Regions from separate parts of the Stappia sp. TSB10GB4 genome, predicted to be linked through region 3. Evidence: predicted binding sites of a transcription regulator. Region 3 holds the regulator's gene; each other region holds the start of a gene.
What was found. The regulator PhoB, encoded in region 3, activates phosphate uptake and scavenging genes when phosphate is short. The targets are predictions, from matches to a motif close to TGTCATNNANCTGTCAT.
Positions count from the first base shown of each region.

Region 1: phnC (phosphonate ABC transporter ATP-binding protein) is a predicted target of PhoB. The motif match lies at 2,530-2,546, and genes of this name have one in related genera.
Region 2: phnF (phosphonate metabolism transcriptional regulator PhnF) is a predicted target of PhoB. The motif match lies at 7,670-7,686, and genes of this name have one in related genera.

Region 1 covers NZ_FYAV01000057.1:329,223-339,381, forward strand. Annotated here, with positions in the region: gene TSB10GB4_RS17730 (alpha-D-ribose 1-methylphosphonate 5-phosphate C-P-lyase PhnJ) at 1-343, shown strand, start outside; gene phnK (phosphonate C-P lyase system protein PhnK) at 349-1,125, shown strand; gene phnL (phosphonate C-P lyase system protein PhnL) at 1,128-1,859, shown strand; gene TSB10GB4_RS17745 (DapH/DapD/GlmU-related protein) at 1,870-2,490, shown strand; gene phnC (phosphonate ABC transporter ATP-binding protein) at 2,613-3,464, shown strand; gene phnD (phosphonate ABC transporter substrate-binding protein) at 3,539-4,444, shown strand; gene phnE (phosphonate ABC transporter, permease protein PhnE) at 4,525-5,382, shown strand; gene phnE (phosphonate ABC transporter, permease protein PhnE) at 5,384-6,730, shown strand; gene TSB10GB4_RS17770 (DUF1045 domain-containing protein) at 6,857-7,549, shown strand; gene TSB10GB4_RS17775 (alpha-D-ribose 1-methylphosphonate 5-triphosphate diphosphatase) at 7,580-8,719, shown strand; gene phnN (phosphonate metabolism protein/1,5-bisphosphokinase (PRPP-forming) PhnN) at 8,723-9,304, shown strand; gene TSB10GB4_RS17785 (FkbM family methyltransferase) at 9,469-10,159, shown strand, end outside.
Region 2 covers NZ_FYAV01000057.1:318,577-328,735, forward strand. Annotated here, with positions in the region: gene TSB10GB4_RS17675 (aspartate aminotransferase family protein) at 1-287, opposite strand, end outside; gene TSB10GB4_RS17680 (NAD-dependent succinate-semialdehyde dehydrogenase) at 319-1,806, opposite strand; gene TSB10GB4_RS17685 (Lrp/AsnC family transcriptional regulator) at 1,951-2,436, opposite strand; gene doeA (ectoine hydrolase DoeA) at 2,629-3,813, shown strand; gene argE (acetylornithine deacetylase) at 3,832-4,995, shown strand; gene TSB10GB4_RS17700 (DUF5368 domain-containing protein) at 5,024-5,377, opposite strand; gene TSB10GB4_RS17705 (FAD/NAD(P)-binding oxidoreductase) at 5,389-6,693, opposite strand; gene phnF (phosphonate metabolism transcriptional regulator PhnF) at 6,814-7,572, opposite strand; gene phnG (phosphonate C-P lyase system protein PhnG) at 7,852-8,319, shown strand; gene phnH (phosphonate C-P lyase system protein PhnH) at 8,319-8,945, shown strand; gene TSB10GB4_RS17725 (carbon-phosphorus lyase complex subunit PhnI) at 8,945-10,063, shown strand; gene TSB10GB4_RS17730 (alpha-D-ribose 1-methylphosphonate 5-phosphate C-P-lyase PhnJ) at 10,060-10,159, shown strand, end outside.
Region 3 covers NZ_FYAV01000032.1:44,785-54,943, reverse strand. Annotated here, with positions in the region: gene TSB10GB4_RS05695 (substrate-binding domain-containing protein) at 1-172, shown strand, start outside; gene pstC (phosphate ABC transporter permease subunit PstC) at 256-1,725, shown strand; gene pstA (phosphate ABC transporter permease PstA) at 1,722-3,074, shown strand; gene pstB (phosphate ABC transporter ATP-binding protein PstB) at 3,091-3,888, shown strand; gene phoU (phosphate signaling complex protein PhoU) at 3,981-4,691, shown strand; gene phoB (phosphate regulon transcriptional regulator PhoB) at 4,825-5,523, shown strand; gene TSB10GB4_RS05665 (GcrA family cell cycle regulator) at 5,681-6,223, opposite strand; gene TSB10GB4_RS05660 (aspartate aminotransferase family protein) at 6,712-7,911, shown strand; gene argF (ornithine carbamoyltransferase) at 7,911-8,843, shown strand; gene TSB10GB4_RS05650 (Hsp33 family molecular chaperone) at 8,851-9,840, shown strand; gene TSB10GB4_RS05645 (hypothetical protein) at 9,850-10,152, opposite strand.

The sequences.
Region 1 (10,159 bases), on a different contig from region 3:
GAAATTCGACAATCCGAAGATGGACATGAGCGATGCCTTGCAACTCTTCGGCGCCGGCCGGGAGAAGCGCATCTATGCCATCCCGCCGCATACAAGGGTCGTCAGCCTCGATTTCGAGGACCATCCCTTCGAGATCCAGACCTTCGACGAGCCCTGTGCCCTGTGCGGTGCCGAGGGCGTCTATCTCGACGAGGTGATCCTCGACGACCGCGGCGGGCGGATGTTTGTCTGCTCGGACACCGATCATTGCGAGGACCGCCGCGCGGCCGGCCATCGCGGTCGTCTGTCGCCCGACGAGGCCTATGCGGGCCATGGCCAGGTCCAGGAGGATGCAGGACGATGATGAGGCTGCAGGAAATGCCGCTGCTGAGCGTCGAGGGCCTGTCGCGCTATTACGGCGAGCGGGTCGGCTGCCGGGATGTCTCGTTCGAGGTCTATCCGGGCGAGGTGCTGGCGATCGTCGGCGAAAGCGGCTCGGGCAAGACGACATTGCTCAACTGCATCTCGACCCGCCTGGAGCCCAGCACGGGGAGTGTCAGCTACCGCATGCGCGACGGCGCGATGCGCGATCTCTATCGCATGAGCGAGGCCGAACGGCGCCTGCTGATGCGCACCGACTGGGGTTTCGTGCACCAGAACCCGGCCGACGGGCTGCGCATGACCGTGTCGGCCGGCGCTAATGTCGGCGAGCGGCTGATGGCCGTCGGCGAGCGCCATTACGGCCGCATTCGCGACACTGCCACCCATTGGCTGTCGCGGGTGGAGATCGCGGAGGACCGTATCGACGACCAGCCGCGCGCCTTTTCCGGCGGCATGCGCCAGCGCCTGCAGATCGCGCGCAATCTGGTGACCGGGCCGCGCCTCGTCTTCATGGACGAGCCGACGGGCGGCCTCGACGTTTCGGTGCAGGCGCGCCTGCTCGATCTGCTGCGCGGGCTGGTCAACGATCTCGGACTTGCCGCCATTGTCGTGACTCATGACCTGGCGGTGGCCCGACTGCTCTCGCATCGCATGATCGTGATGAAGGACGGCCGGGTGGTCGAGGAAGGGCTCACCGACCGCGTGCTCGACGATCCGCAGGCGCCCTACACCCAGCTTCTCGTCTCTTCCATCCTGCAGGTGTAACCATGACCGATCCCGTCAGCCGAAAGGAGGCCGCGATAGCCGTTCGGGCGCGCGCGCTTTCCAAGACCTTCTGCATGCATCTGCAGGGCGGCCTCGAACTGCCCGTGGTGGACGGCGCCGCCTTCGAGGTTCGCGCCGGCGAATGCGTGGTGCTCGGCGGTCCGTCCGGTGCGGGCAAGAGCTCCATCCTCAAGATGCTGTATGGAAACTACGCCGCAAGCAGCGGCGAGATCCTGATCCGCCACGGCGGGGAACTGGTCGACCTTGTCGCCGCCTCGCCGCGTCTCGTGCTGGCCATCCGCCGCGAGACGCTCGGCTATGTCAGCCAGTTCCTGCGCACGGTTCCGCGCGTCGCCGCGATCGATGTCGTTGCCGAACCGCTGGTCCTGCGCGGCGCCAATACGGCGGTAGCCCGCGAACGGGCGAGCGAGATGCTGGACCGGCTCAACCTGCCGCAGCGGCTCTGGCAACTGCCGCCGGCGACCTTTTCGGGCGGCGAACAGCAGCGCGTGAACATTGCCCGCGGCTTCATCACCGATCATCCCGTGCTGCTGCTCGACGAGCCGACCGCCTCGCTCGATGCCGCCAACAGGCGGATCGTCATCGAGCTGATCGCCGAGAAGAAGGCTAAGGGCGTCGCCCAGATCGGCATCTTCCATGACGAGGAAGTGCGCGAGGCCGTCGCGGACAGGATCATCGACGTGCGCGGCTTCGCGCCGGCCCGCGCGGCCTGAGGGGGAGACGATGGCACGACTTTCCGAAACTCCCTTCATCCATCCGACCGCCGAGGTCAGCGACTGCGCGTTCGGTCGCTACACGGAGGTGGATGCGCGGGTCAGCATCAGTGAAACCCGGATGGACGATTATTCCTACGTGATGCGCGACGCGATGATCTGGAACGCGGAGATCGGCAAGTTCGCGAACATCGCCGCCTGCGTCCGCATCAATGCCACCCATCATCCGATGGAGCGGGCAACGCTGCATCATTTCACCTATCGGGCGAACGACTACTGGGACGATGCCGATCAGGAGGCGGAGTTTTTCCAGCGGCGGCGCGCGGCGCGGGTACGGATCGGCCACGACACCTGGATCGGTCATGGCGCGACCATCCTTCCCGGCATTTCGGTGGGGGACGGCGCTGTCATCGGATCGGGTGCGGTCGTGTCGCGGGACGTCGCGCCCTACACCATCGTCGGCGGGGTTCCCGCAAGGCTGATCCGCGAACGGTTTCCGGCGGATATTGTTACGCGGATGCAGGCACTTGCCTGGTGGGATTGGAGCCATGACCGGCTGCGCGAAACGCTCGAGGATTTCCGCACTCTCGACGCGGCGGCGTTTCTGGAGCGCTATGAGCGGGCTTTCTGAAGTGTTCAGCCGTCGCACTACTGTTCCGCATCCGGTAAACGTCAGGGAATTGTCATAAAATCGCAGATTCCTTGTCATCTGTGCGGAGTACGCAAGCTTCAATCATCAAGATTGAGGCGCAGATGTTCAAGCTCGACGGTGTGACGCGAAAGTTCGGAATGCTGACCGCGGTGGATGCCGTGACGCTCGACATCCCGGACGGGCAGATGGTCGGCGTCATTGGCCGCTCGGGAGCCGGAAAATCCACTCTGCTGCGAATGCTCAACCGGCTTGTCGATCCGAACGGCGGAAAGATCGTGTTTCGCGACACCGAGGTCTCTGCCCTTTCGGGATCCGCGCTTCGCTCCTGGCGACGGGATTGCGCGATGGTGTTCCAGCAGTTCAACCTGGTGCCGCGGCTCGATGTGGTGTCGAACGTGCTGCACGGGACGCTGAATGCCCGCTCGACGCTCGCCACCGTCTTCAACCTGTTTCCGAAGGCGGACATCCTGCGTGCCATCGACATTCTGGAGCGGCTGGGTGTCGCCGAGCATGCGTTGAAGCGCGCCGAGGCGCTGTCGGGCGGCCAGCAGCAGCGCGTGGCGATTGCCCGCGCGTTGATGCAGTCGCCGAAAGTGCTGCTGGCGGACGAGCCGATCGCCTCGCTCGATCCCCTGAACGCCAAGATCGTCATGGACGCGCTCAAGGACATCAACGAGCGCGAGGGGATCACGGTCATCACCAACCTGCACACGCTCGACACAGCGCGCACCTATTGCGAGCGGATCATCGGCATGGCGCAAGGCCGCGTGGTTTTCGATGGGACCGCTGACGAACTGACCGCTGAAGCGGTGCGGGAAATCTACGGCACCGACGGCGACGGCAACGAGGTTTCCGAGGCCATCACCTCGACCAGCATCACCGCCCGGCCTGCGACAGCGGCGGTGGGCACACCATCCCCGGCCATGCTGCGGACGGCCAACGCCTCCGCATGAGCCGCAGGATCCGGCGCGGCGTCCGCGCACGGTCACACGCAACAACGACAAACGACTCTTTCAGGAGACGTCATATGCTCAAGAAGCTTCTCTTGGCCGCCACCGCGGTCGCGACCCTGTCCGTCGGTGCGACGGCGCAGGAGATCAACGAGTTCCGCATCGGCGTCCTCGGCGGCGAGAATGCCCAGGACCGTCTGGCCTCCAACGAGTGCCTGCGCGCTTATGTCCAGGATCTGCTCGGCGTCGAGACCAAGATCTTCACTCCCGCCGACTATGACGGCGTGATCCAGGGTCTGCTGGGTGGCTCGATCGACATGGCCTGGCTCGGTGCCTCGGCCTATGCGAAGACCTATCTGACGAATCCGGAAGCGGTCGACGTCGTGCTCGTCAAGACCAACCTCGACGGCTCCTTCTCCTACCATTCCATCGGTTTTGCCCGCAAGGACAGCGGCATTGCCTCGCTTGAGGACATGAAGGGCAAGAAGTTCGGCTTCGGCGATCCGAACTCGACCTCCGGCTACCTGATCCCGTCCATCGAGATCCCGCAGATCACCGGTGCGTCCATGGACAATGGTGCCTATTTCGCCGAGGTCGTCTTCACGGGCGGCCATGAGCAGACCATCGTTGCGGTCAAGAACGGCGATGTCGACGGTGGCGTGACCTGGGCCGACGGCCAGGGCGAGTGGGAAGACGGCTACAATTCCGGCGCCCTGCGCAAGGCGGTCGATGCCGGCCTGGTCGACATGAACGACCTGGTCGAGATCTGGCGCTCCAAGCCGATCCCGGAAGGCCCGATCGTGCTGCGTCGTGCCCTTCCTGTCGATGTCAAGGAGAAGGTCACGCAGCTTCTGAAGGACCTGCACGGCAAGGACGCGCAGTGCGCCTACAACGTGGCTGCCGGCGAGACGGCCGGCTTCGAGCCGATCGCCCATGAGGCTTACGAGCCGATCATCGCGGTCCGCAAGGCCCAGAGCAACTGATCGATCTGTCTTCGTGATTGCCGGGCGGGGCCTGTGTCCCGCCCGTGCGTTTTCGCCAGAGCCACCTGCAGCAGGACCTCATGACGGACACGGCTTTCGCAAGGTCGGGCGATATCCGCGCCGACTATCTCGCCCATGCCCGCCAGCGGCAGATGTACAGCGGCATCCTGCTGCTGTTCTTCGTCCTGCTGATGGTCTCGGGTTTCCAACTGGCCGACGCGCGCAATGCCGGCGGCTTCTGGGCGGGCATCCACCAGTTCTTCGATTTCCCCTCCGAAGTCGTGAGCGAGGCGGTGGCCAAGGCGGCCAACCTGCCGGGTCTGATGTGGAAGTTTCTTCCCTCGCTGATCGAGACGATCAACATTGCCGGCGTGGCAACGCTCGTCGGTGCCTGCGGCGGGGCGCTGCTGTCGCTTCTGTCGACGCGCGGCCTTGCCCGCTTCCCGCGGCTTATCCCGCTGTTCCGCCGGATGATGGATGGTATGCGGGCGATCCCGGAGATCGTCATCGCGCTCATTCTGATCTTCCTGCTCGGCGGCGGGCCTGTACCGGCCATGATCGCCATCGCCTTCCACACCACAGGCGCTCTCGGCAAGCTCTTCTCGGAAGTGAGCGAGAACGCCGACCGCAAGCCGGTCGAGGGCCTGTCTTCGGCAGGTGCGAGCTGGAGCCAGGCGATGTGGCTCGGCGTGCTGCCTCAGGTTACGCCGAACTGGCTTTCCTATGCGTTGCTGCGCTTCGAGATCAACGTGCGGGCCTCCGCAATCCTGGGCTTCGTCGGTTCCGGCGGCATCGGCTACGATCTCAAGACCGCGATGCAGTGGGGCCAGGGTCGCTACGACCAGGTCGTGGCGATCTTCCTGCTGCTCTTCGCCACAATCGTCGTCATCGACCAGGTTTCGAGCCACTTTCGGCACAAGCTGGTGAAGGGACACTGACATGGCCGCCATGCTCTCCACCACGCATGAGGGGTCGCTGGGCAAGGCGGTTCTTGCCGCCTTCGGCCGCAAGCAGCGCCTTGCCTTTGCCCTCCCGGCGGTGGTCCTCGTCTATCTGATCTACATCTTCTTCGCCTTCAACATTCCGGGCCTGGTGGCGAGCGCCAGGACCGACAATGCGGCGATCCTGTTGTCCGACTTCTGGAGCTACAAGACGCATGTCACGCGAGACAATCGCAGCGGCGAGGTGAGTGTCGCGATCGAGGGCGAGAACAAGGGTACCTATCCGCCCGGCCGGCTGCCCGCGTGGGTGAGCATGCAGGACGGCGTTACCCGGATCGACCTCGGCAAGGAGCACGAGGTGGTCTATGAGGGGACCGGCGCGCGCTTCACCATCCCCGGCTATGGCGTGATCCAGGTCGAGCCGGACGGGCAGGGCATCCGTCTCGATCTGCCGGAAGGCGAGGTTCCGGATTGGATCAACGCCTCGCCCGCGCGTGTCACCGTGACGACCCCGCAGGGGCGCTTTTCGATGACCCGCACTCGGACCGAGACCTTCCACTATGAGCCGGGCTGGGAGTTGTTCTTCTTCACGCTCGACAGTCCGTTCAGTGGTCGCTCGGTGGGCGAACTGGCGAGCCTTGCTGTCTCGGAAGATCGCGTCGATCCGGCAAGGCCGAACATCGTCCACATGCTGTCGGAGTTCTGGACGAACAAGATGTGGCGGCACGGCGATGTGGCCTGGGCGCTGTTCGAAACGGTGTTGATGGCGTTCCTGGGAACCATGGGCGCCGCTGTCGTGGCGTTGCCCCTCGCGTTTCTGGCCGCATCGAATTTTACGCCGGCGAGATCCTTGCGTTTTGCGCTGCGCCGCGTGTTCGACTTCGTCCGTGGTGTCGACGGGCTGATCTGGACGATCATTCTGAGCCGGGCGTTCGGTCCCGGGCCGCTGACCGGATCGCTGGCGATCCTGATGACCGACACCGGTTCCTTCGGCAAGCTGTTCTCCGAAGCGCTGGAAAACGTCGACCGAAAGCAGATCGAAGGCGTTCAGTCGACCGGAGCCTCGCCGATCCAGCAGGCGCGCTTCGGGGTGATGCCGCAGATCGTCCCGGTGCTGCTCAGCCAGGTGCTCTACTTCCTCGAATCGAACACCCGAAGCGCCACCGTGATCGGCGCCATTGTCGGCGGCGGCATCGGCCTGCTGCTCACCCAGGCCATCATCACCCAGAAGGACTGGGAAGAAGTCAGCTACTACATCATTCTCATCGTGCTGATGGTGATGGCGATGGACTCGCTTTCGGGATGGCTCAGAGGCCTGTTGATCGGACGGGTCGGGCGGACGTAAATTCGACGGCTCCCTGCCGGAACCCCCAAGCCTCCGGCAGGCCCGCCACCATCGGATGCGAGGCATGGCATCGCCGCGACTGGCGCGGCGATGCTCCCGCTTCCGGTTCCACAAAAAGCGGAACGTATGCGATACGCGATCTATTTTACGCCCGATGCCGGGCATCCGCTGGTTCGCGCGGCTGAGGAATGGCTCGGCCGCAGCGCGTTTGCTCGCGCCGTCGAGCCGACGGATGTCGGCGGGTTCTCGCCACAGGCCCGCGCCTGCCTCATCGCATCGGCCGTGCGGTACGGTTTCCACGGTACGTTGAAGGCGCCTTTCCGCCTCGCCGAGACCCGAAGCGAGGCCGATCTGGTCGAAGCTGTCGACGCCTTCTGCCGTGACACGCCGCCAATCGCTCCGGTCGCGCTCAAGGTTTCGGATCTTGATGGCTTCTTCGCCTTGACGCCGGCCGGTCCCGCCGAAGACCTCAACGCGCTGGCTGCCACCGTGGTGCGGCGGTTCGAGCCGTTTCGAGCGCCTCTCACGGCGGAGGACATCGCCCGCCGTCGTCCGGAGCGGCTGTCGCCGCGCGAGCGGGAATTTCTGGAAAACTGGGGCTACCCCTACATTTTCGACGCATTCCGCTTCCACATGACGCTGAGCGACAGGTTGGAGGGGGAAACGGCACTGGCCGTTCACCGCGCGCTTGCTGGACAGTTCGAGGCCTTGCTGGCGCATCCTGTCGCCTTCGACAGGCTGGCGATCTTCGTCGAGCCTGATCCAGGCGCTCCTTTCATCTGCCTGCATCAGGCGCCGCTTGCGGGAACAGGCGGCTGACAAGACGTTCCCTTCGAGAAAGACGGATCGATGGACACCATACTCACCAATGCGCGGATCGTGCTGGCCGACCAGGTCGTCGAGGGTTCGCTGCACCTGCGCGACGGCAAGATCGCGGGCATCGACAGCGGCGTCTCGTCGTTGCCGGCTGCGGAGGACATGGGCGGCGACTATGTGATCCCCGGCCTCATCGAGTTGCATACCGATCACCTGGAAAACCATTATGCACCTCGCCCGAAGGTGAGGTGGAACCCGGTCGCCGCCGTCTGTGCCCATGACGCGCAGATCGCAGCCAGCGGCATCACCACCGTCTTCGATGCCCTGCGCGTCGGGCTCGACGAGGATACCGACATCACCGATGCCGATATGCGGCGGCTGGCCGACGCGATCGAGGCGGGGATGGCCAAGGACAGGCTGCGGGCGGATCATTTTATCCACCTGCGCTGCGAGGTCTCGGCTCCCAACTGTCTTGAGAGTTTCGAGGTGTTCGAGAACGATCCGCTCGTACGCATCGCCTCGCTGATGGATCATTCGCCCGGCCAGCGCCAGTTCGTCAGCCTTGAGGCCTATGCGGTCTACTACAAGGGCAAGCGGGGCATGAGCGACGCCGAGTTCAACGAGTTCTGCGAACGGCGTATGGCCCAGTCTGCGGAATGGTCCGACAACAACCGCCGGATCCTCGCCGAGCGCGCAAGGGCGCGCGGGGTGGTGCTGGCGAGCCACGACGATGCGACCAACGCGCATGTCGAGGAAGCCGTCGAGCTCGGCATCCGGGTGGCGGAGTTTCCGACCACGCTGGAAGCCGCACGGGCCTCGAAAGCGCAGGGGCTGGCGGTGCTGATGGGTGCCCCCAATGTTGTCCGCGGGGGCTCGCATTCGGGCAATGTCTCGGCGCGCGATCTCGCCGCCAATGGACTGCTCGACATCCTGTCGTCCGACTACATTCCCTTCAGTCTCGTCCAGTCGGCCTTCTTTCTCGGCGAGGTGGTCGACGGGATCGATCTGCCGCAGTCGATCGCCATGGTGTCCCGTACCCCGGCCCGCTTTGCCGGGCTTGATGATCGAGGAGAGATCGCCATCGGCAAACGCGCCGATCTCGTGCGGGTGCGGGTCGAGGAACATATCCCGATCGTGCGTACGGTCTGGCGCGAAGGTCGCCGGGTGGTCTGAGCGATGCAGGGGGCAGCGTCGGAAGGGCAGGGGCCGCTGATCGCGGTCGTCGGGCCGAGCGGGGTCGGCAAGGATACGCTGCTCGCGCGGGCACGCGCGGGCTTGTCCGGGCGACCGGAGTTGCTTTTTGTGCAACGGACGATCACCCGGCCAGCCGGCACCGATGCGGAGACGCACGAGCCCATGACGGCAGAGGCCTTCGAAGAGGCGGAGCGCGCTGGTGCCTTCGCCTTTAGCTGGCGTGCGCATGGGTTTGGCTACGGTCTTCCCGCGTCCTTGTCGGAGCATCTCGCAAGCGGGCATCCCGCCGTGGTCAATGGGTCTCGCGTGGCCCTTGCGGCCATGCAGGAGCGGTTTCCCACACTTTGCGTCATCCAGATCACGGCGACCCCGACAGTGCTGGCGGCGCGGCTTGCCGCGCGCGGTCGTGAGAGCGCCGAAGAGATCGCCGCCCGCATCGCCCGCGCCAACGAGCCGCTTCCCGTCGCACCGGCTTGCGTTATCGACAACAGCGGCGACCTCGAGCAGGCCGCCGAGGCGTTGGTTGCCGCGATCCTCGATCGCGCCGGTTCGGCTTACCGCTGAGAGCTGCTTTCTCACGATCCACTGCGCCTCTTGCGCAGGGGCGGAACCTTTGCGACAAGAAGGCAAGTCTGCTCGGAATGCGAGCATCGATAAAAATACGGATGCAATTGGTTGCGGGTCGGGCCGTGGCACCATCGCATGCCGGAGTGACGGGAGTGGATCGGATGTCGGGGCAATTGGTAACCCACCGCACCAGCGGGTTGGTGCTGTCTCTTGACGAGACCGTTGCCAACGACCGCATTATCGAGGAGATCCGCCGCGGCCGCTATGAAGCCTCGGAACTCTCCATGGCCTCGCGGTTTGTGCGGAAGGACGACCGCGTGCTGGAACTCGGCGCCGGCATCGGCTTCATCTCCGCCGGTGTGATGCGCAATGTCGGGCCTGACTATTATGCTGCCGTCGAGGCGGACGCGCGTCTCATCCCGCATATCCGCCAAACCCATCTCAAGAACGGTGTGACCGGTGTCGAGGTGATCAATGCGGCCTTCGTCTCCGACCCTCAGACCCTGAAGACAGGCTACGTCGAGTTCACCCTGCATCGGGAGTTCTGGCGCTCCGGCATCGGCCAGGACCAGGAAGGCGTGACCGAGACGGTGCGTGTGCCGGCCGTCGATGCCTCGGCCTTCATCGCGGACAAGGGCATCACCGTTCTCATTGCGGATATCGAGGGGGCGGAGCTCGACCTGTTCCGGAACCTGCGCGTCGGCGGCCTCAAGCGGATCGTGCTGGAACTGCATCCGCACAAGATCGGCAAGGCCGGCATGATCGAGATCTTCGCCGGCCTGTGCGCGGAGGGTTTCGCCTACAATGCGGCCCTGTCGGAAGGCCCTGTGGTCTGTTTCGAAGCGGTCGGCG
Region 2 (10,159 bases), on a different contig from region 3:
ATCGAAGTCTCGGTGCCGTGACCGACATAGGCGTGATAGTAGGCGAGTTCCTTCGCTTGGGCGGCAATGGCCTCGGCGATCTCGGTGCGGCCGTAGCCGACATTGACGCAGTAAAGCCCCGCGAACGCATCCAGCAGGCGGTTGCCGTCGCGGTCCTGGATGAAGACGCCTTCACCCCCGGTGACGATGCGCGAGGGGCTTTCGCCGCGCGCATGCTGCGCCAGATGGGTGGAAGGGTGGAAGAAGTTCTCCCGGTCCCACTTGTCGAGTTGGTCGTTGGTCAGCATGGATAGCTCCCTTGGTTGAGGCCGATGGGCATCAGGCCCAGTCGCGGCAGACATATTTGAGGTCCATGAAGGCGCGCATGCCATCGGCCGCGCCCTCCCGGCCGATGCCGGATTGCTTCATGCCGCCGAAGGGAATCGGCGCTCCGGTCACCTTGGTGCGATTGACCGCGACCATGCCGTAGCGCAGGGCCCGTGACAGGCGGTAGATGCGGCGCGGGTCCTCGCTGTGGATGTAAGCGATCAGGCCGTATTCGCTGTCATTCGCGATTCCGATGGCCTCTTCCTCGCTGTCGAAGGGGCGGATCGCCGCTACCGGGCCGAAGGTCTCCTCACGCATGATCAACGCGTCCTCCGGTACGTCGCACAGCACGGTCGGCGCGTAGAAGAGCGGACCGGCCGGAAGCCGCTTGCCGCCGGTGAGGAGCTTGGCGCCGCGCTCCAGCGCATCGGCGACATGTGCCTCCTGTTTGGCGACGGCGCGCTCGTTCATCAAGGGGCCGATGGCCGGGTCTTCGAGCCCTGGCCCCACGGAGAGCGCCGCAGCCGCTTCCGCGAAGCGCTTGCAGAACGCCTTGTAGAGCGGCCGGGCGACGAGGAAGCGATTGGCGCCGAGGCAGTCCTGACCGGAGGTTGCGAACTTGGCCTTGATGGCCTCGGCGACCGCGCGGTCGAGATCCGCGTCGGAAAAGACGAGGAAGGGGGCGTGGCCGCCGAGTTCCAGCACCAGACGTTTCACCGTCGGGGCGGCCTGACGGTAGATCAGGCGGCCGATTTCGGTGGAGCCGGTAAAGGACGCGGCACGCACGCGAGTGTCCTCCATCCACGTCCCGACAATGGTTGCCGCATCGCCGGTGACGACGTTGAACACGCCCGCCGGAAAGCCCGCGCGCTCCGCCAATTCGGCTAATGCCAGAGCCGAGAAGGGCGTCTCATGCGAGGGGTGGACGAGGACGGTGCAGCCAGCGGCAAGGGCCGCGGCCGCCTTGCGGGTGATCATCGCGCAAGGGAAGTTCCAGGGGGTGATCAGCGCTGCCACGCCGACCGGCTCGAGCCAGGTTTCCATCTCCGCGTCCGGCAGGTGCGAGGTGACGCTCTGCGTGTCCGGCCGGCGGGCTTCCTCGGCGTAGAACTCGACAAAGGCGGCGGCGTAGTCGATCTCGCCGCGCGCCTCGGAAATCGGCTTGCCCTGCTCCAGCGTCATCAGCCGGGCGAGGTCTTCGCGGTTGTCGCAAATGAGCGTAAACCAGCGGCGCAGCAGATGCGCCCGCTGCTGCGGAAGCAGGGCCGACCAGTCTGCAAACGCGCGATGGGCGGGATCGATGGCGGCACGCGCCTCGTCCGCGGAGAGGCTTGCCACGTCGCCGATGCGGCTGCCGTCGGCCGGGTTGCGCACCGGGAAGGTGCGGCCGTCCGCCGCCGCCGACCAGCGTCCGGCGACATAGGAGAACTGCCTGAGCAGGCGGGCATCGTCGAGAAGGGGGGCGGTCCGTTCCGCGGACCTGGTGTTCGGTGCCGTCATGTTCCGTCTCCCGCATGTGGCTGGGGTCAGTGCGCCGCCATGTGCGGCACAGGGACAGCATGGCGCGAAAACGGGGGAACAAGCGTCTTAACCAGACCTGCCGGGGAGACGATTCGTCTTTTTTGCGGCGTACCGGCAGGCCGATCAGTCTGCCTTGCCAAGCAGCAGATCAAGGGGCGGGGCGTACCCGGTTTTCACCGGTTTCGTGACGATGTAGGTGTAGTAGCGGGCAAGCCCGAGCCCCTGGTCTAGGAGGCGGTCGATCAGCCGCTGATAGCTGTCGACGTCTCGGGTGACCACCTGCAGCAGATAGTCGAAACCACCACCGAGCGCCCAGCACTGGACGATCTCCGGATATGCCTCCACAGCCCGCTCAAAGGCCTGAAAGGCCGCGGAACTGTGGTTTTCCAGCTCCAGAGTCACAAAGACGGTGACGTGGGGGGCGGTCTTGCGCAGGGCGACCTCGGCCCGATAGCCCTCGATGACTCCGGCTTTTTCGAGCCGCTTCAGACGCTCCCAGCAGGGGGTCGGGCTGAGGTTTATCCGGCGCGCCAGCTCCGCCTTGGACAGGCGGCCTTCGCGGGAAAGCACCTTCAGAATGGCGATGTCGCGGTCGTCGAGGCGGATCATGCAGGCGTCATAGCGGGATTGGGGCAGGAGAGTCCATCTGCCAGACGACACTGGACAGTGCAAGACGTCGACCTCGGCCTCCGTCTGACGGGTTTTCAAAGGGTAGGGCCAGCGTGCAAAGTGCAGAACGATTTGCCGGCTGGTCGCGTGAAGCCTCCGGTCGATGGAGCCGGCCGACGAGGAGAGACAGGAATGCCGGGCACTGATCTTCCGTTTTCTGATGCGGAGTTCTCAAGGCGGCTCGAAAAGGTCCGCAAGGCAATGCGCGAGAAGGATATCGACGTGCTGTTCGTCGAGGATCCCGCCAACATGGCCTGGCTGACCGGCTATGACGGCTGGTCCTTCTATGTCCACCAGGGCGTGCTGGTGTTCCATGACGTCGATCCGATCTGGTGGGGACGGCGACAGGACGCGAACGGCGCGGTGCGCACGGTCTGGATGGCGGATGAACGGGTTGCCTTCTATCCCGACCATTATGTCCAGTCCACGATCTGCCATCCGATGCAGACGCTGGCGGAACTGATCCGCGAGGCGGGTCTGGCGAAAGCCCGGATCGGCGTCGAGCTGGAGAACTACTATTTTTCCGCCAAGGCCTTCCTGACCCTGCAGGAAGAGCTGCCGCAGGCGACCTTTGTCGATGCGACGGCGCTGGTGAACTGGCAGCGCGCGGTGAAGTCCGACGAGGAACTGGTGTTCATGCGTCGCGCTGCCCGGATCTCGGAGAAGATCATCGACGGCATCTTCGACCGGATCCATCCCGGCATGCGCAAGACGGATCTCGTCGCCGACATCTATGCCGATGCGATCCGCGGCACCGAGGATGCCTGGGGCGACTATCCCTCCATCGTGCCGCTGCTGCCGAGCGGCTCGGATGCCGCCGCTCCGCACCTGACATGGGACGGCCGGCACATCGCCGCCGACACGGCGACGTTCTTCGAGATCGCCGGCTGCTACCGCCGCTATCACGTGCCCTTCTGCCGAACGGTCTATCTCGGCAAGCCGCCGCAATACCTGCTCGACGCGGAGGCCGCACTGGTGGAGGGCCTTGAGGCGGGGCTGGAAGCTGCGCGTGCGGGCAACCGGGCCAGCGACATTGCGCGGGCGCTGGGCGCTCCGCTGGAGCGGGCGGGCATCGACCGGGCGGCGCGTTGCGGCTATCCGATCGGCGTCTCCTATCCGCCGGACTGGGGCGAGCGGACGATCTCGCTGCGTCCGGGCGACGATACGGTGCTGGAAGCGGGCATGACCTTCCACTTCATGCCCGGCCTGTGGATGGACAACTGGGGGCTCGAGATCACCGAGAGCATCCTGATCCGGGAGGACGGGCCGGCGGAGTGTCTGTGCAACCGCCCGCGCGCGCTCTTCGTCAAGGACTGAGATGGGACGCGGGACCGCATGGCGCTGATCGACGACACGAAAAGCCTGCTCGGGGAGTTGATCGCCTTCGCCACCGTTTCGAGCGACAGCAACCTGGAACTCATCGCCTGGGCCGCCGACCGCTTGGGAGATCTTGGCGCCGACACCCGGGTGATGGTCGACGAAACCGGGAGCAAGGCCAACCTGTTCGCGACCATCGGTCCGGGCGAGGATGGCGGAATCGTCCTGTCCGGCCACAGCGATGTCGTGCCGGTGGCGGATCAGGACTGGTCGTCCGATCCATTCCGCATGCGCGAGGCGGACGGGCTGCTCTATGGGCGCGGCGCCTGCGACATGAAGGGGTTCATCGCCGCGGTGCTGGCAACGGCGCCGCTCTTTGCCGCGTCGAAGCTGTCGCGCCCCGTCCACATCTGCCTGACCTATGACGAGGAGGTCGGCTGCCTTGGCGCGCGCAAGCTTGTGAGCGAGCTGCCTGGCATGGGGGTGCGGCCGGCGCTCGCGGTCATCGGCGAGCCCACGCAGATGCGGATCATCGAGGGACACAAGGGCTGCTGCGAATACACCACGACCTTTCGCGGACTGGAAGGGCATGGCTCCGTCCCCGATGCGGGGGTGAATGCGGTGGAATACGCGCTGCGCTACGGCATACGACTGATGGAGCTGAAGGAGCAATTGAAGGGGAGGGCACCGGCGGCCAGCCGCTTCGAGCCGCCCTGGACGACGCTGCAACTCGGACGGCTGATAGGAGGGGTGGCGCACAACGTCATTCCCGGGCTGGCCAGCCTCGACTGGGAGATGCGCCCCGTCACTGAAGCCGACCGTGCTTTCGTCTGCGAGGCCATCGATGCCTATGTCCATGACGAGCTGTTGCCGGCCATGCGCAGCGTGCATCCGCAGGCCTCGATCCGCCGCGAGGTGGTGGGCGAGGTCGCTGGCCTCGAACCGGTCGAGGAAAACGAGGCCCGGCGCATCGTTGCCGAACTGACGGGCGCCAACGGCGCCGATGTGGTGTCCTTCGGAACTGAGGCCGGGCTTTTCCAGCAACTCGGCATGTCGGTGGTCGTCTGTGGGCCGGGCTCGATCGCCCAGGCTCACAAGCCGGATGAGTTCGTTTCGCTGGAGCAGTTGCACGCCTGTCTGGCGATGCTTGAACGGCTTGCCGGACGCCTCGCAGTCGCGTGAGCGTCCGGCATCGTTTCGACGGGCGGCGTTACTGAACCCGCCGGCTTCCGATCAGGGCCTGCGCCACATAGGCAAGAATGGTCAGTCCGATGGCGCCGGCAACGCCGATCAGGATCATCACGATCGCGTCGATCGGCCCGCCAAGATCGGAAAAACCGGAACTGGTGATCGTCAGCACGAAGTAGATCGCGGCGAGCGCTCCGATAGGGGCGAGCAACTCGGCGCGCAGCAGCCAGTTGCCGACCAGGCGGCGTTGGCGCAGCAGGACGAAGATAAAGGCCACCGTGATCGCCGCGGCAACCACGACGAGGAGCCAGAACAGCGCCGGTCCGAACATCTCCTCGAACACGGCGATCATGGTTGAAAGCGTGAGTTCCTTCATGGCGTCCTCCCTTAGGCGCGGCCGCGCAGCATGGCGTTGTAGGTGGCTTTCAGGGCGATCTCCTTCATCAGCCAGGAAACCCACAATTCCTCCAGCGGCGCGATCAGGCCGGGGAAGGAGGGGACGAGATTGTCCTTGTAGTCGAATTCGACGAGCATGGCCCGGCCGATACGGGTGATCAGCGGGCAGGACGTGTAGCCGTCATAGCTGGCGGTGCTTTCCTTGCCGGCGATCTGGGCCGCGATATGGTCTTCGACCACGGGCACCTGCCATTTGACGCTGGCGGCCGTCTTTCCCTTGGGAACGCCGGCGATGTCGCCGATGGCGAAGACCTCGGGATAGCGCAGGTGGCGCAAGGAATGCTTGTCGACCTCGACCCAGCCGTCAGCCGCAAACGGGCCTTCCTGCCAGGAGAGCGGGCTGTTGAAGCGGATCGCGTCGGGTGCCCGCATCGGCGGGATGACGTTGGTGAAGTCGTAGCCGATCTCCTTGCGCCCTTCGGGCGTATCGAAGGTCGCGATGCGCTTACCCGGGTCGATGGCGACCATCACGTGGTTCTTGACCGTGTCGAAGCCGCGCTCCTCGAACAGCATGCGGACCTTCTCGTTGACGATCGGCACCGAGAAGAAGGCGCCGCCATGCGCGGCGTAGATGATCTTCACCTTGTCGCGGGTGCCCTTGCGTCTGGCCGTATCGTCGGTGAGGAAGGCATATTTGAGCGGGGCGCCCGCGCATTTCATCTCGGTCGCGGGGCGGGTGAAGAGGGCGGTGCCGCCCTTTTCCGTGAAGCGGCTCATTTCCGCATAGGTGGCGGCGGCCTGATCTGGGCCGGCATATACGGCTCCGATGCCGTTGCTGCCGATCAGATCCGTCGACATGCCCTCGATCGCGTCGAAGTCGAGCTTCAGGCCGGTCGCGACGACAAGGTAGTCGTAAGAGAGGGCGCGCCCGGACGTCGTGACCACGCGCTTGGCCTCAGGATCGACTTCCGCGGCAGCTTCCGCGATCCAGTCGACATTGCGGGGCAGCCACTCGGCGGTTGTGGAGACCGAGTAGGATGCGGGCTTCAGGCCGGCGGCGATCAGGGTGAAGCCGGGCTGATAGTAGTGTGCCTGACGAGGGTCGAGCAGCGTGATCCGGGCACCCGGCAGCCGCGTCGCCAGACGATTGGCAAGCGCCGTGCCGGCAGCACCGGCTCCAAGAATGAGGATCTGTGCTCCGGTCGCCACCGGTTGGGCACGCGCGGAGCCAGTCTGCGCGACAAGCGCTGACGCAGCGGCGGCCAGCGCGAGAAACTGTCGTCTGTTGGCAAGCAAGGCAGTTTCCTCCTGATCGGGATGCGTTTCGCTCAACGGCCCAACACCCCTTTACATTCGTAGTTGCGAATAATATAAATTATATACGTCATGCAGTGATCTGGCGCAAGCGCGATGCTCTCAGCCGTGCGCCGGGAGGGGTTTGTCGCGGTCGTTGGCCACCGACAGACTGACCCGTTCGGCCGCAAAGCGGCTGTGGCTCGCCTGGATCGGGTGTCCTTCGGAATCCGCGTTCACCGAACGGGTGAGAAGCACGACGGCTCCAGGCTGCAGCGCAAGGTCTGCCCTGTCGGATGCGGTGGCCGGAGCGGCCGAGATTTCGGTCGAAAGACGGATATAGTCCGGGACGCCGCAAGCGGCGAGCGCCCGCGTCATCGACCCTTCCAGGCGGTAAGCATCGGGCAGGCCGGCAAACCGGCGTGCATCGAACCAGTGGACGGCGCGCGACAGGGGGATGCTGTCTGCCTCGCCCAGCGTTTCCAGCTTGAGGAGAGGCGCGCCCGCTTGTAGGTGCAGCAGGGCGGCGAGGTCGGCAGAGGCCGGCTCTTCCGATACGTCGATCAAACGGGTGACGGCCTGTGTCACCTGTCCGCCGAGGCCGGCGGAAAACCGGGTGCGGGGGCCGATCGGATAGGTCACGCGGCGGCGCGGAACGATGGCTGTACCACGGCCCTGAACGGTTTCGACGATGCCCTCTCGGGCAAGCGCTGCGAGAGCCTGACGCACGGTGTGGCGGTTGACGTCGAAACGGGCGGCGAGCACCGCCTCCGTCGGCAGGCGACCTGTGTCGTCATGATCGCCATTGCCGATGGCGGCGCGAATCTCGTCGGCGATTTGCCGCCACAGGGCAACGCCCGTTTGCCGTTCAATGCCGGTCATGCGCTTCCTTTCGCCCTCGGTTCGGCCGCCATCTTCCTTCTAGAGCAAAGACGCCGGCTCAGACAGCCACCCGGTCGGATCGCGGATTGGCGCGGCCCGTCATGCCTCCGTCACTCGATCCGCGTACAGTGTGAACTGTCGGTTGTCTATAATACTAGACAAATAACGTGTACGGATGTAAATAGCGCGTGTTGGGCGGCGCCGATGGGCGCGGGGCTGCTTGCGAGAGCGCCTGTTGATACAGGCGCTCGCAGCCCAGGAGAGACGACGGAGTTGCGGATGGCGAAGGCAGAGACGGCAGGCGGCTCTGAACAGGGACTGAAACGGCTGATGGATGTGCTGGCTGCCTCGCCGGGCGATGAGATCGCCGCCTGTGCCGAGGCGCTCGGATCCCTGCCGGAGGCGGCGCCGGTGCGGGGACCCGAGATCGGGCTGGTGATGGTGCGCGGCCGCATCGGCGGTGACGGCGCGCCCTTCAATCTCGGAGAGGCTGCGGTGACGCGGGCGACGGTCCGGCTTGCGAGCGGGGCTGTCGGTCATGCCTATGCGTTGGGGCAGGACAGGGCAAAGGCGCGGCTTTCGGCTGTGCTCGCGGCCATGTGGAGCGAGGGCGCACGCCGAACAGACATCGAGGCGCAGGTATTGGCGCCATTGGCCGCAGCCCGTGCCGAGGAGGTCTCCCGCGTCAAGCGCGAGGCCGCCGCAACCCGCGTCGACTTCTTCACCATGGTCCGGGGAGACGACTGATGTCCGATGCCCGTCTTTCGACGCTCGCCGTTTCCGGCGGGTTCAGCGATCCGGTGTTCGAAGCGCAGGCCGTCTTCCGCGCGCTGATGGACGCGACGGCCCGACCCGGCACCGTTCACACTCTTCCTACAGGCGTCGCGCCGCCCGCTCCCCTTGGGCAAGGTCCGGGCGCCGTCGCGCTCGCGCTCTGCGACCCCGACACGCCGGTCTGGCTGGATCGCGATATCGACAGCGAGAGTGTGCGCGCATGGCTGTCTTTCCAGTGCGGAGCGCCGCTGGCACAAGGGCCGGAGAGATCCGCCTTCGCCTTCGTGAAGGGCGAGACCATGCCGGACATGGCCGATTTTGCGTCTGGAACGCAGGAGTATCCCGACCGCTCGACGACGCTGGTGGTCGAGGTGGAGGCGCTGGATGGCGGCGCCGCCCTCAGGCTTGAAGGACCCGGTATCGACGGGCAGAGGCGGATCGCCCCGCGCGGTCTTCCGGCTACGTTCATGACGCAGCGCGCCGCCAATCGGGCGCTCTTTCCGCGCGGCGTGGACGTCGTTCTGGTGGCGGGGCTGTGCATGATGGCGCTGCCGCGCAGCACGGTCGTATCCCATGTCAACGAGCCGGAGGCAGGCTGATGTATGTCGCAGTCAAGGGCGGCGAGGCGGCCATCGCCAACGCCCACAAGATGCTCGCCGACCGCCGTCGCGGCGACCGGTCGTTGCCGTCTATCACAGTGGAGCAGATCGTCGAACAACTTGCGCTGGCCGTCGACCGGGTGATGGCGGAGGCCTCGCTCTACGCGCCGGATCTGGCGGCGCTGGCCGTCAAGCAGGCGCGGGGCGACATGATCGAGGCGATCTTCCTGCTGCGCGCCTATCGCACGACGCTGCCGCGCTTCGGCGCCTCGCAGCCGGTCGAGACCGGCGAGATGATCGCCGAGCGGCGGGTTTCGGCGACCTACAAGGATCTGCCGGGCGGACAGGTTCTCGGCCCGACCTTCGACTACACGCATCGCCTGCTCGATCCCGCCCTTGCCGGCGACGAGGCGGTGGAGACTGCGCCGGCGCGCGACAGCGAAGGCGAGCCGCTGACCCGCGTCGCCGACATCCTCGCCCAGGAAGACCTGATCGAGCGGGCCTTCACCGGTGACTCGGCCGAGATGCCGCGGGAGCCCTCCGGCGACCTGACGCGCGAGCCGATGGAGTTCCCGATGGCTCGGGACCTGCGTCTCCAGGCGCTTGCGCGCGGCGACGAGGGCTTTCTGCTGGCGCTCGGCTATTCCACCCAGCGTGGCTATGGACGTACGCACCCCTTCGCCGGCGAGATCCGCATCGGCGAGGTCGAGGTGGAGATGGACGTGCCGGAACTCGGCTTTGCCGTCTCGCTCGGCCGCATCCGGGTCACGGAATGCCAGATGGTCAACCAGTTCGCCGGTTCGGCGAAGCTGCCGCCGCAATTCACCCGCGGCTATGGCCTCGTTTTCGGCCAGTCGGAGCGCAAGGCGATGGCGATGGCGCTGGTCGACCGGTCGCTGCGCGCCGGAGAATTGGGCGAGGACCGGGTCGCTCCGGCACAGGACGAGGAATTCGTCATTTCCCATGCCGACAACGTCCAGGCGACGGGCTTCGTCGAGCATCTGAAACTGCCGCATTACGTCGACTTCCAGGCCGAACTCGATCTCGTCCGCCGGATGCGGGCGGAGTTCGAGGTGCGGCAGTCGCGCGACCATGACACGCAGGAGGCCGCCGAATGAGCGCCGCAGCCGCACTCGGCGAAGACCTCGCCACTTACAATTTCGCTTATCTGGACGAACAGACGAAGCGGATGATCCGCCGGGCGATCCTGAAAG
Region 3 (10,159 bases):
CAAGAAGGCCCACATCGGCGTGGTTCCTGGCCTGAAGGAATTCGCCCAGTTCTTCGTCTCCGACGAACTGGCTGGTCCGGACGGCCCGCTGGCCCAGTATGGCCTGGTCTCCGATCCGGAGTTGGCCAAGGTCCAGGAAGCGGTTGCTGCCGAGACCACGCTCACGCACTGAGCCGGTCGGAAATAGCAAGGGGCGGCGAGCAGTAACGGCTGTGCCGCCCCTTTTTTCTTCCCCGAGGTCCGGATTTCAGTCTCATGTCCTTGCCGCTGATTGCTCTTGTGATATTCGCCCTTGCCGCGGCCGGTTTCGTCCTGGGGCGTGTCCGTGCAATGGCCAGCGCTGGCGGCGATATCCGCCTGCTGCATTCCCTGCCGGGCTACTACGGATGGAACGTCGCGCTGGCCGCGACAATCCCGTCGTTCCTGGTTCTCGTTCTGTGGCTCGCCATCCAGCCTATGGTCATCAACGGCCAGGTGTCGTCGATGATCTCCCAGGAAACGAGCGGCAGGAGTTCGCTGGACCTGGTGATGAGCGACGTGCGCCGTGTCGCCCGCGGTCTCGATACCGCCGTTGCCGCCGGAGCGCTCTCCGCCGAGCAGGCCGACTCGATCCGCACAGAGTTCACCGACGTGCGTGAGCGTCTCGGCCGGGTCGGCGTCGCTCTCGGCTCCGGGGTCACCTCCGAGATCTTGCGCGCCGCGCAGCGCTACCGCGCGCTGTCCGCGATTGGCGATCTGGGTCGAGCTCTCGTCGTGATTGGCGTCGCCGTTCTTGGGGCTGCCTTCGCGTGGAGCCGCTCCGGCAAGGACTTCCGGGCCCGCAACTCGGTGGAGCGGGTGGTGCGTTGGATTCTCATTGCCGCCGCCTCCATCGCGATCCTGACGACGCTCGGCATCGCGTTGTCGCTGGTGTTCAACACCTTCGAGTTTTTCCGCCTCTATCCGGCGGCCGACTTCTTCTTCGGCCTGACGTGGAGTCCGAGCTTTGGCGGGGGCTCTCAGCTCGGCATCGTGCCGCTGCTCTGGGCGACCCTCTACATCTCGCTGATCGCGCTGATAGTGTCGGTGCCGATCGGCCTGTTCGCCGCGGTCTATCTGTCCGAATATGCCAGCCCGGCGGTGCGCTCGGTGGCCAAGCCGATGCTCGAAGTGCTCGCCGGCATTCCGACCATCGTCTACGGTCTGTTCGCACTTCTCACCGTCGGCCCGCTGCTGGTCAGCTTGTTCGGCAACGGCGGTCTGTTCGGTGTCAACTGGATGGCCGGCGGCACGGCGGTCATCACCGCCGGACTGGTCATGGGCATCATGCTCATTCCCTTCGTCAGTTCGTTGTCGGATGACATCATCAACGCCGTACCGCAGGCCCTGCGCGATGGCTCTCTCGGCCTCGGCGCCACCCATTCGGAGACGGTCAAGCAGGTCATTCTGCCAGCGGCCCTGCCGGGTATCGTCGGTGCCATCCTGCTGGCGGCCTCGCGGGCGATCGGCGAGACCATGATCGTGGTGCTCGGCGCCGGCGCCGCTGCCAAGCTCAGCCTCAATCCCTTCGAGGCGATGACCACCGTCACCGCCAAGATCGTCAGCCAGCTCACCGGCGACGCCGACTTCGCCTCGCCCGAGGCGCTGGTCGCCTTCTCGCTCGGCATGACCCTCTTCGTGGTCACGCTGGGGCTGAACATCTTCGCGCTCTACATCGTGCGCAAATACCGGGAGCAGTACGAATGACCGAGACGGCCACGACCTATCCCGCGGGCAAGGAGACCGGGCAGGCTGTCCGCCGGAAAACCTCGCTGCTCAAGACGGATGCCCTGACCCGCCGCCGCAATGCAGCCGAGAGCCGGTTTAAGGTCTATGGCGTCCTTGCCATTCTGATCGGCCTGTTCTTCCTTGTGGCGCTGCTCTACGCGATCTTCAGCAACGGCCTGACCGCGTTCAATCAGACCTTCATCTCCGTTCCGGTGACGCTGGACCGCGAGGCGGTGGAAAAGGCCGAGGCCTCGGTCGTCAAGACGTCCGGGTACAACGCGATGATCGATACGGCGCTCGTCGCCGAACTCGATCGGGCGGGCATCGCCACCGACATGCGCCCTGCCGATCTGCGCAAGATGCTTTCGTCCGGCGCCGCCGCCCAGATCCGCAGCTTCGTCCTCGCCAATCCTGGCAGGATCGGCCAGACAGTAACATTCGATCTGCTGGCCTCGTCCCGCGTCGACGGTTACCTGAAGGGCCGCGTCACCCGTGAGGCGCTGGTCAACGACCGGAACCTCGACGCTGCCCATCTCGACTTGGTCGATGAAATGCAGACCAAGGGCATCGTTGAGAAGCGCTTCAACGTGGACTTCATCACTGGGTCCGATGCTTCCGACTCCCGGCCGGAGCAGGCGGGCATCGGTGTGTCCATGCTCGGCTCGCTCTACATGATGCTGGTGGTGCTGTTCCTGTCGCTGCCGATCGGCGTGGCCGCGTCGATCTACCTTGAGGAGTTCGCTCCCAAGAACCGCTTGACCGACCTGATCGAAGTCAACATTTCCAACCTGGCGGCGGTGCCATCCATCGTCTTCGGCATTCTCGGCCTTGCGGCCTTCATCCAGTTTGCCCATCTGCCGCAGTCCGCTCCTATCGTCGGCGGCCTGGTGCTGACGTTGATGACCCTGCCGACCATCATCATCTCGACCCGCGCTTCGCTGAAAGCGGTGCCGCCGTCGATCCGCGATGCGGCACTCGGCGTCGGCGCCTCGAAGATGCAGTCGGTGTTTCACCACGTCCTGCCGCTGGCGATGCCCGGCATCTTGACCGGCACGATCATCGGCCTTGCCCAGGCACTGGGCGAAACCGCGCCGCTGCTGCTCATTGGCATGGTCGGGTTCATCGCCTCCAACTATCCGAGTGGTATCGCCTCCGGCTTCCTGGATCCCAATTCGGCAATGCCGGCGCAGATCTACGAGTGGGCCAAACGCGCGGACCCGGCCTTCTACGAGCGGGCATGGGGCGGAATTATCGTCCTTCTGTTCTTTCTGATGACCATGAACATCGTCGCGATCATCCTGCGCCGTCGTTTCGAGCGCCGCTGGTAAGGGGGCTCTCCAAGCCATGAACCAAATGACCAATCCCGAGAAAGTCGCCGCCATGAATGACGCCAAGATCGAAGCAGAGAAGGTCCAGGTCTTCTATGGCGATACCCACGCCATCAAGGATGTCAGCATCCGCATCGAGGAAAAGACCGTTACCGCCTTCATCGGCCCATCGGGCTGCGGCAAGTCGACCTTCCTGCGCTGTCTCAACCGGATGAACGACACGATCGACATTTGCCGCGTCGAGGGGCAGATCCTGATCGACGGCGAGAACATCTATGACCCCAAGGTCGATCCGGTGCAGTTGCGCGCCAAGGTCGGCATGGTGTTCCAGAAGCCGAATCCGTTCCCCAAGTCGATCTTCGACAACATCGCCTATGGGCCGCGCATCCACGGACTTGCGCGCAACAAGGCGGCGCTGGAGGAGATCGTTGCGTCAAGCCTGCAAAAGGCCGGCCTGTGGAACGAGGTCAAGGACCGCCTCGACGAGCCGGGCACCGGCCTGTCCGGCGGCCAGCAGCAGCGTCTGTGCATCGCCCGCGCCATCGCGGTCAGTCCCGAGGTCATCCTGATGGACGAGCCCTGTTCGGCGCTCGATCCCATTGCCACCGCCAAGGTGGAGGAACTGATCGACGAGTTGCGCGAGAACTACACGATCGTCATCGTCACCCACTCCATGCAGCAGGCCGCCCGCGTGTCGCAGCGCACGGCCTTCTTTCACCTCGGCAATCTCGTCGAGGAAGGGGCGACGAAGGACATCTTCACAAATCCCAGGGACAAGCGCACCCAGGACTACATCACCGGCCGCTTCGGCTAATCTGGATCTGGTCGAGAACGGGCGGGAGGTTGCGTCCTTTGCGGCGCACCCCGCCGGAAGGGGCGACCGCCGCCCCCGGATGGAGACGAGACATGAGTGAACATACCGTATCCTCCTTCGACGAGGAACTGAAGGAGATCGCCGGCCGGGTGTCGGAGATGGGTGGCCTTGCCGAGGTCATGCTGAGCGATGCCGTGTCGGCGCTGGTGCGCATGGACAAGGACCTCGCCCGCCGGGTCATCGGCCAGGACAAGCGGGTCGACGTCCTGCAGTTCGAGATCGAGGAGCAGGCGATCCTGATCATCGCCCGCCGCCAGCCGGTGGCCAGCGACCTGCGCGACGTCATCTCGGCGATGCGCATCTCCAACGACCTGGAGCGCGTTGGCGATCTTGCCAAGAACATCGCCAAGCGCGTCATCGCCATCGAGGGGACCTTCGATTCCAAGAAGTTCGCCCTCGGCGTCGAGCACATGACCGAACTGGCCCAGGCGCAGTTGAAGGACGTGCTGGATGCCTATGCCAGCCGCGACAGCGAGGCGGCGGCCGCGGTGCGCGACCGTGACGACGAGGTCGACGCGCTCTACACCTCGATCTTCCGCGAACTCCTCACCTATATGATGGAGGATCCGCGCCAGATTTCGGTCTGCGCCCATCTGCTGTTCTGCGCCAAGAACATCGAGCGGATCGGCGATCACGCCACCAACATCGCCGAGAACGTCATCTACATGTCGACTGGCGTTCTGCCGACCGACGAGCGCCAGAAGGTCGACGAGACCGGCGTCGAAACCGACATCGTGCCCTGACGCGGCTGCGGTCGAGACTTGCGCGGGCGATCGGATCGCCCGCTGCTGCTGACAACGAAAGCCGGCAAGGCGGTGCGAGTGAAAAGCCGCACCAAGGCCTTCCGGCCGGGTCGATAGGACAAGGGTAAACATCATGCCGAAGGTCCTGATAGTGGAGGACGAAGAGCCTCTCATCATGATGCTGCGCTACAATCTCGAGGCCGAGGGCTACACGGTCGAGACCTGCATGCGCGGCGACGAGGCCGACCTGCTGCTGCGCGAAAGCCAGCCGGACCTGCTGCTTCTCGACTGGATGTTGCCGGGCCTGTCCGGCATCGAACTGTGCCGCCGTCTGCGCTCGCGCGCCGAGACCGAGCGCCTGCCGGTGATCATGCTCACCGCCCGCGGCGAGGAGCAGGAGCGCATCCGGGGCCTTGCCACCGGCGCCGACGACTATGTGGTCAAGCCGTTCTCGATCCCCGAGCTGATGGCGCGGGTGCGCGCCATGCTGCGCCGGGCAAAGCCCGAGGTCGTGTCCTCGCTGCTGCGCGCCGGTGATCTGGAACTCGACCGCGAGACCCACCGGGTGCGCCGCTCCGGCCGCGAGGTTCATCTCGGCCCGACCGAGTTCCGACTGCTTGAATTCCTGATGACCTCGCCCGGCCGCGTCTTCTCGCGCGAACAACTGCTCGACGGGGTCTGGGGCCACGATGTCTATGTCGACGAGCGGACGGTCGACGTCCATGTCGGCCGCCTGCGCAAGGCGATCAATCGCGGCAAGGTGCAGGACCCGATCCGCACCGTGCGTGGTGCCGGCTACGCCTTCAACGACCAGTTCGCCGTCGCCTCCTGAGGCGGGCCACCGATATGGAAGGAGCCGGAGTGCCTGGCACGGCGCTCCGGCGATCCCCGTCGCGGACGCTCCACCGATGCAGACGCGAAAAGGCCCGCCGCGGAAACCGCTGGCGGGCCTTTCTCGTCAGAGCCGCCCCCTGGAGGGGGACGCTGCCTCAGCCGTTGGCGACGTTGCGGTCGCGGCGGCGATCGCTCGCCGGCTGATAGGCGATGCGGCAGTGATAGGGGCAGTAGGGCACGCCCGGGTTCGACGGGTGGCCGCAGAAGTAGAAGTCTTCCTTGGTGGGGTCGCCGATCGGCCATTTGCAGGTCCGCTCGGTCAGCGTCAGGATCGTTGCCCGCTTGGCGATCGGCACCAGTTCGGCGACGGGCTTGGCTTCCGGCGCGGGGGCGGCCACCGGCGCGGCCTCGATCTTCAGCGCGGTGGCGCCGATGGTCTGCGGTGCGGACGGGGCGCCGCCGCCCTGCTGCTGCGCCGCCGACGCGGCCGCCTCCTCGGCGCCGCTCCGGGCCGGCTTGCTGCGCGCCTTCTGGGCGGCCGCCGGCGCCTTGGCGCGGCCTGACAGGCCGAGGCGATGCACCTTGCCGATCACCGCATTGCGGGTGACGCCGCCGAGCTCCGCTGCGATCTGGCTGGCGCTCAGTCCATCGGTCCAGAGCTTCTTGAGAAGGTCGACGCGTTCGCTTGTCCAGGACATGCGCTCAACTCCGTGTTGGATCGGGCCCCGACATCTGGTTAATAAAAGGTTATCGGCACACCGTAAGGGGCGCCCCGCTCATCGCCGGATTTTGAGGCTATTGTGAGTCGGATACACGAGATGTCGTATTTCTTGACTGGGAAGCTACAATATGCCGGCTTTCCGGTTCAAGGTGAGGGGGCGATTCACCTGGGGATTGATCCGGTTTTCCCCAGAAAAGGCCGCTTTCGGCCGCGTTGCGGGTGCGCATGCCGCCCGCCAATTCCGTTGACTTTTCCGCGTCCGCGCGGTGTATAACGGGGCTTCCTCGCCGTGCCGCCTCTCGTGGGCGGCATAATTGCTTTCGGGAGCGCCGTCCGCATCCTTCGCAGCCCTTTGCGGCAGCGGGAGGGCAGCGGTTCGCAAGGCATCGCGCGGGGCTCGGGGCGGGTTCGCCCGCCAAGGCATCTCGCCGGTCGATGGGACCGGTCAATGGGAGCAGGAAGGACATGGAAGGCTCATCTCTCTATCAGACCTACAGCCGCGCGAACCTGGAGTTCGTGCGTGGCGAGGGTGTGTGGCTGGAGACTTCCGATGGCCGACGCTTTCTCGATTGCGCCGCCGGCATTGCCGTCAACTCGCTCGGCCATTCCCATCCCGGTCTCGTCAAGGCATTGAAGGACCAGGCCGACAAGCTCTGGCACGTGTCCAACGTCTATGCCATCGAGGGCCAGGAGACGTTCGCGCGCAAGCTGACGCAGGCGACCTTCGCCGACCGCGTGTTCTGCACCAATTCCGGCGCCGAGGCGCTGGAATGCGCGATCAAGACGGCGCGGCGCTACTTCTATGCGAAGGGCGAGCCGGAGCGGATCGACATCATCACCTTCGAGGGCGCCTTCCATGGCCGCACGCTGGCGACCATCGCCGCCGGCGGCCAGGAGAAGTATCTGGAAGGCTTCGGCCCCAAGGCGCCGGGCTTCATCCAGGTGCCGTTCGGCGACCATGAGGCGCTGCTCGCCGCCATCGGCGACACCACCGCCGGCCTGTTGATCGAACCGATCCAGGGCGAGGGCGGCGTACGTCCCGTGCCGACCGAGTACCTGCGCGAGATGCGCCGCCTGTGCGACGAGCACGGCATCCTGCTGATCCTCGACGAGGTGCAGACCGGCGTCGGGCGTACCGGCAAGCTCTTTGCCCATGAATGGGCCGGCATCACGCCGGACATCATGGCGGTTGCCAAGGGCATCGGCGGCGGGTTCCCGCTCGGCGCCTGCCTTGCGACCGAGGAAGCGGCCTCCGGCATGAAGCCGGGCACCCACGGCACCACCTATGGCGGCAATCCGCTGGCCATGGCCGTGGGCAATGCGGTGCTCGACGTGGTGCTGGCCGACGGCTTCCTTGAGAGCGTGCAGAAGAAGGGCCTGCTGCTGAAGCAGAAGCTGGCTGCCGTTGTCGACGGCCATCCGGCGATCTTCGAGGAGATCCGTGGCAAGGGCCTCATGCTCGGCCTCAAGTGCCGGGTTACCAATACCGAGCTGCTGTCGCATTTCCGCGAGGCCGGCGTTCTGGCCGTGGGCGCGGGCGACAATGTCCTGCGCATCATGCCGCCGCTGACCATCACCGAGGCGGAGATCGAGGAGGCCGTGGCCCGCATCGACCGGGCCGCCGGCGCCATGGAAGCCGGGCTCGAACGGGGAGCGGCAGAGTGATGACCATCCAGCCGCGCCACTTCCTCGACCTCACCGACGTCGACGCCAGCGAGCTGCGCTTCATCCTCGACGGCAGCCGCCGCATCAAGCAGGCGCGCGGTCCCGTGCGTGTGTCCGGCGGCGGGCCGCTCGCCGGCCGCGTGCTGGCCATGGTGTTCGAGCAGCCCTCGACCCGCACCCGCATCTCCTTCGATGTCGGCATGCGCGAGCTTGGCGGCGAGACGTTGATGCTCACCGGCGCAGAGATGCAGCTCGGCCGCGGCGAGACTATCGCCGACACCGCGCGCGTGCTGTCGCGCTATGTCGACGCCATCATGATCCGCATCCTTGACCATGATGCGCTGACGGAACTCGCCGAATACGCCACCGTCCCGGTGATCAACGGCCTGACCAAGCGCACCCATCCCTGCCAGATCATGGCGGACGTGCTGACCTTCGAGGAGAAGAAGGGCAAGATCGCCGGGCGCAGCGTCGCCTGGACCGGCGACAGCAACAACGTTCTGGCCTCCTGGGTGCATGCGGCGACGAAGCTCGACTTCGCCCTCAACATCGCCACCCCGTCGGAGCTGGCGCCGCCGGCCGACCTCATCGCCGCCGCCCGCAAGGCGGGAGCAGAGATCCGCATCACCGACGATCCGTTCGAGGCGGTGAAGGGTGTCGACTGCGTCGTCACCGACTGCTGGGTCTCCATGGGCGACGACGACGGCGATCGCCACAATCTGCTGCGCCCCTACCAGGTCAACGAGCGTCTGATGGCGGAAGCCGACCGGGACGCCATTTTCATGCATTGCCTGCCTGCCCATCGCGGCGAGGAGGTGACGTCGCAGGTGATGGACGGCCCGCAGTCCGTCGTCTTCGACGAGGCGGAAAACCGGCTCCATGCACAAAAGGGCATCCTCGCCTGGTGTCTTGGGGCCCTGCAGAACGCATAGGACCGACATGAGCGTTCAGGACGAACTGGAACGGCTGGGCGTCACCCCGGCCGGGCGCGACGCCGTGCTTCCCTTCGCTGTGGAGCCGCTGGACGTGCGCGGCCGCGCCGTGATGCTCGGCCCGGTGCTGGACCGCATCCTGGAGCGCCATGCCTATCCGGCATCGGTCTCGCGCCTGCTCGGCGAGGCGGCGACGCTCGTCGCCCTGCTTGGCACCTCGCTGAAGTTCGACGGCCGCTTCACCCTGCAGACCACCACCGATGGCCCGGTTTCCATGCTGGTCGTCGATTTCCAGACGCCGGACGGCTTGCGCGCCTGCGCCCAGTTCGACGCGGAGGCGGTGGCGGCGGCGGAGGCGGCCGGGCGCACCGACACGCCCTCGCTGCTCGGCCATGGCCATCTCGCCATGACGGTCGATCAGGGCGCCGCGATGAATCGCTATCAGGGCATCGTCGCGCTGGACGGCATCACGCTGGAGGAGGTGGCGCATCGCTACTTCGCCCAGTCGGAGCAGATCCCGACCGTGGTGCGCCTTGCCGTCGGCGAGGTTCTCGACCGCCGGGCCGGCGACAAGCCCCGCCACTCCTGGCTGGCCGGCGGCGTGCTGGCCCAGTTCCTGCCCGAGGCGCCGGAGCGCATGCGCCAGGCCGACCTGCCGCCGGGCGATGCGCCGGAGGGCGCGATGGAACACGAGTTCGAGGAAGACGACGCCTGGCGCGAGGCCCGCGCCCTGGTCGAGACCCTGCGCGACGACGAACTCGGCGATCCGGATATGACCGCCGAGCGGCTGCTGTTCCGCCTGTTCCACGAGCGCGGTGTGCGCGTCTTCGCGCCGCAGCCGCTCGCCGACCGCTGCCGCTGCTCCGACGAACGCATCCGGGCCATGCTCAAGGGATTCACCCTGGAGGAGCGCGACGACATGACCGTCGGCGGTCGCATCGAGGTGACCTGCCGCTTCTGCAACACCCGCTACGACTACAGCCCCGGCGAGTTCTGAGCTCTCGCGTCAGTCGTCCTTGGGCACGGTCTGAGTGCCCGACGCCAGATCGCCAGTACCGGAGCCGACATCGGGCGTGCCCGACCCCACGTCCGGCGTGCCGGATCCGATATCGGGCGTGCCGGAACCGATGTCGGGTGTGCCGCTCGCCGGTGGCGGCGGGGGAGGAGGCGGCGGATCCGGGTAAAGGATGGGATCGGGACCGACCGGATTCATCCAGCCGAGCGCGACTTCCGGTACGGATGTATCAGTGATCACGGGCGGCGTGCTTGTGTCCGGGTTGCCGGGTTCGTTTTCGGGCTGGGACGTCATGACTGGC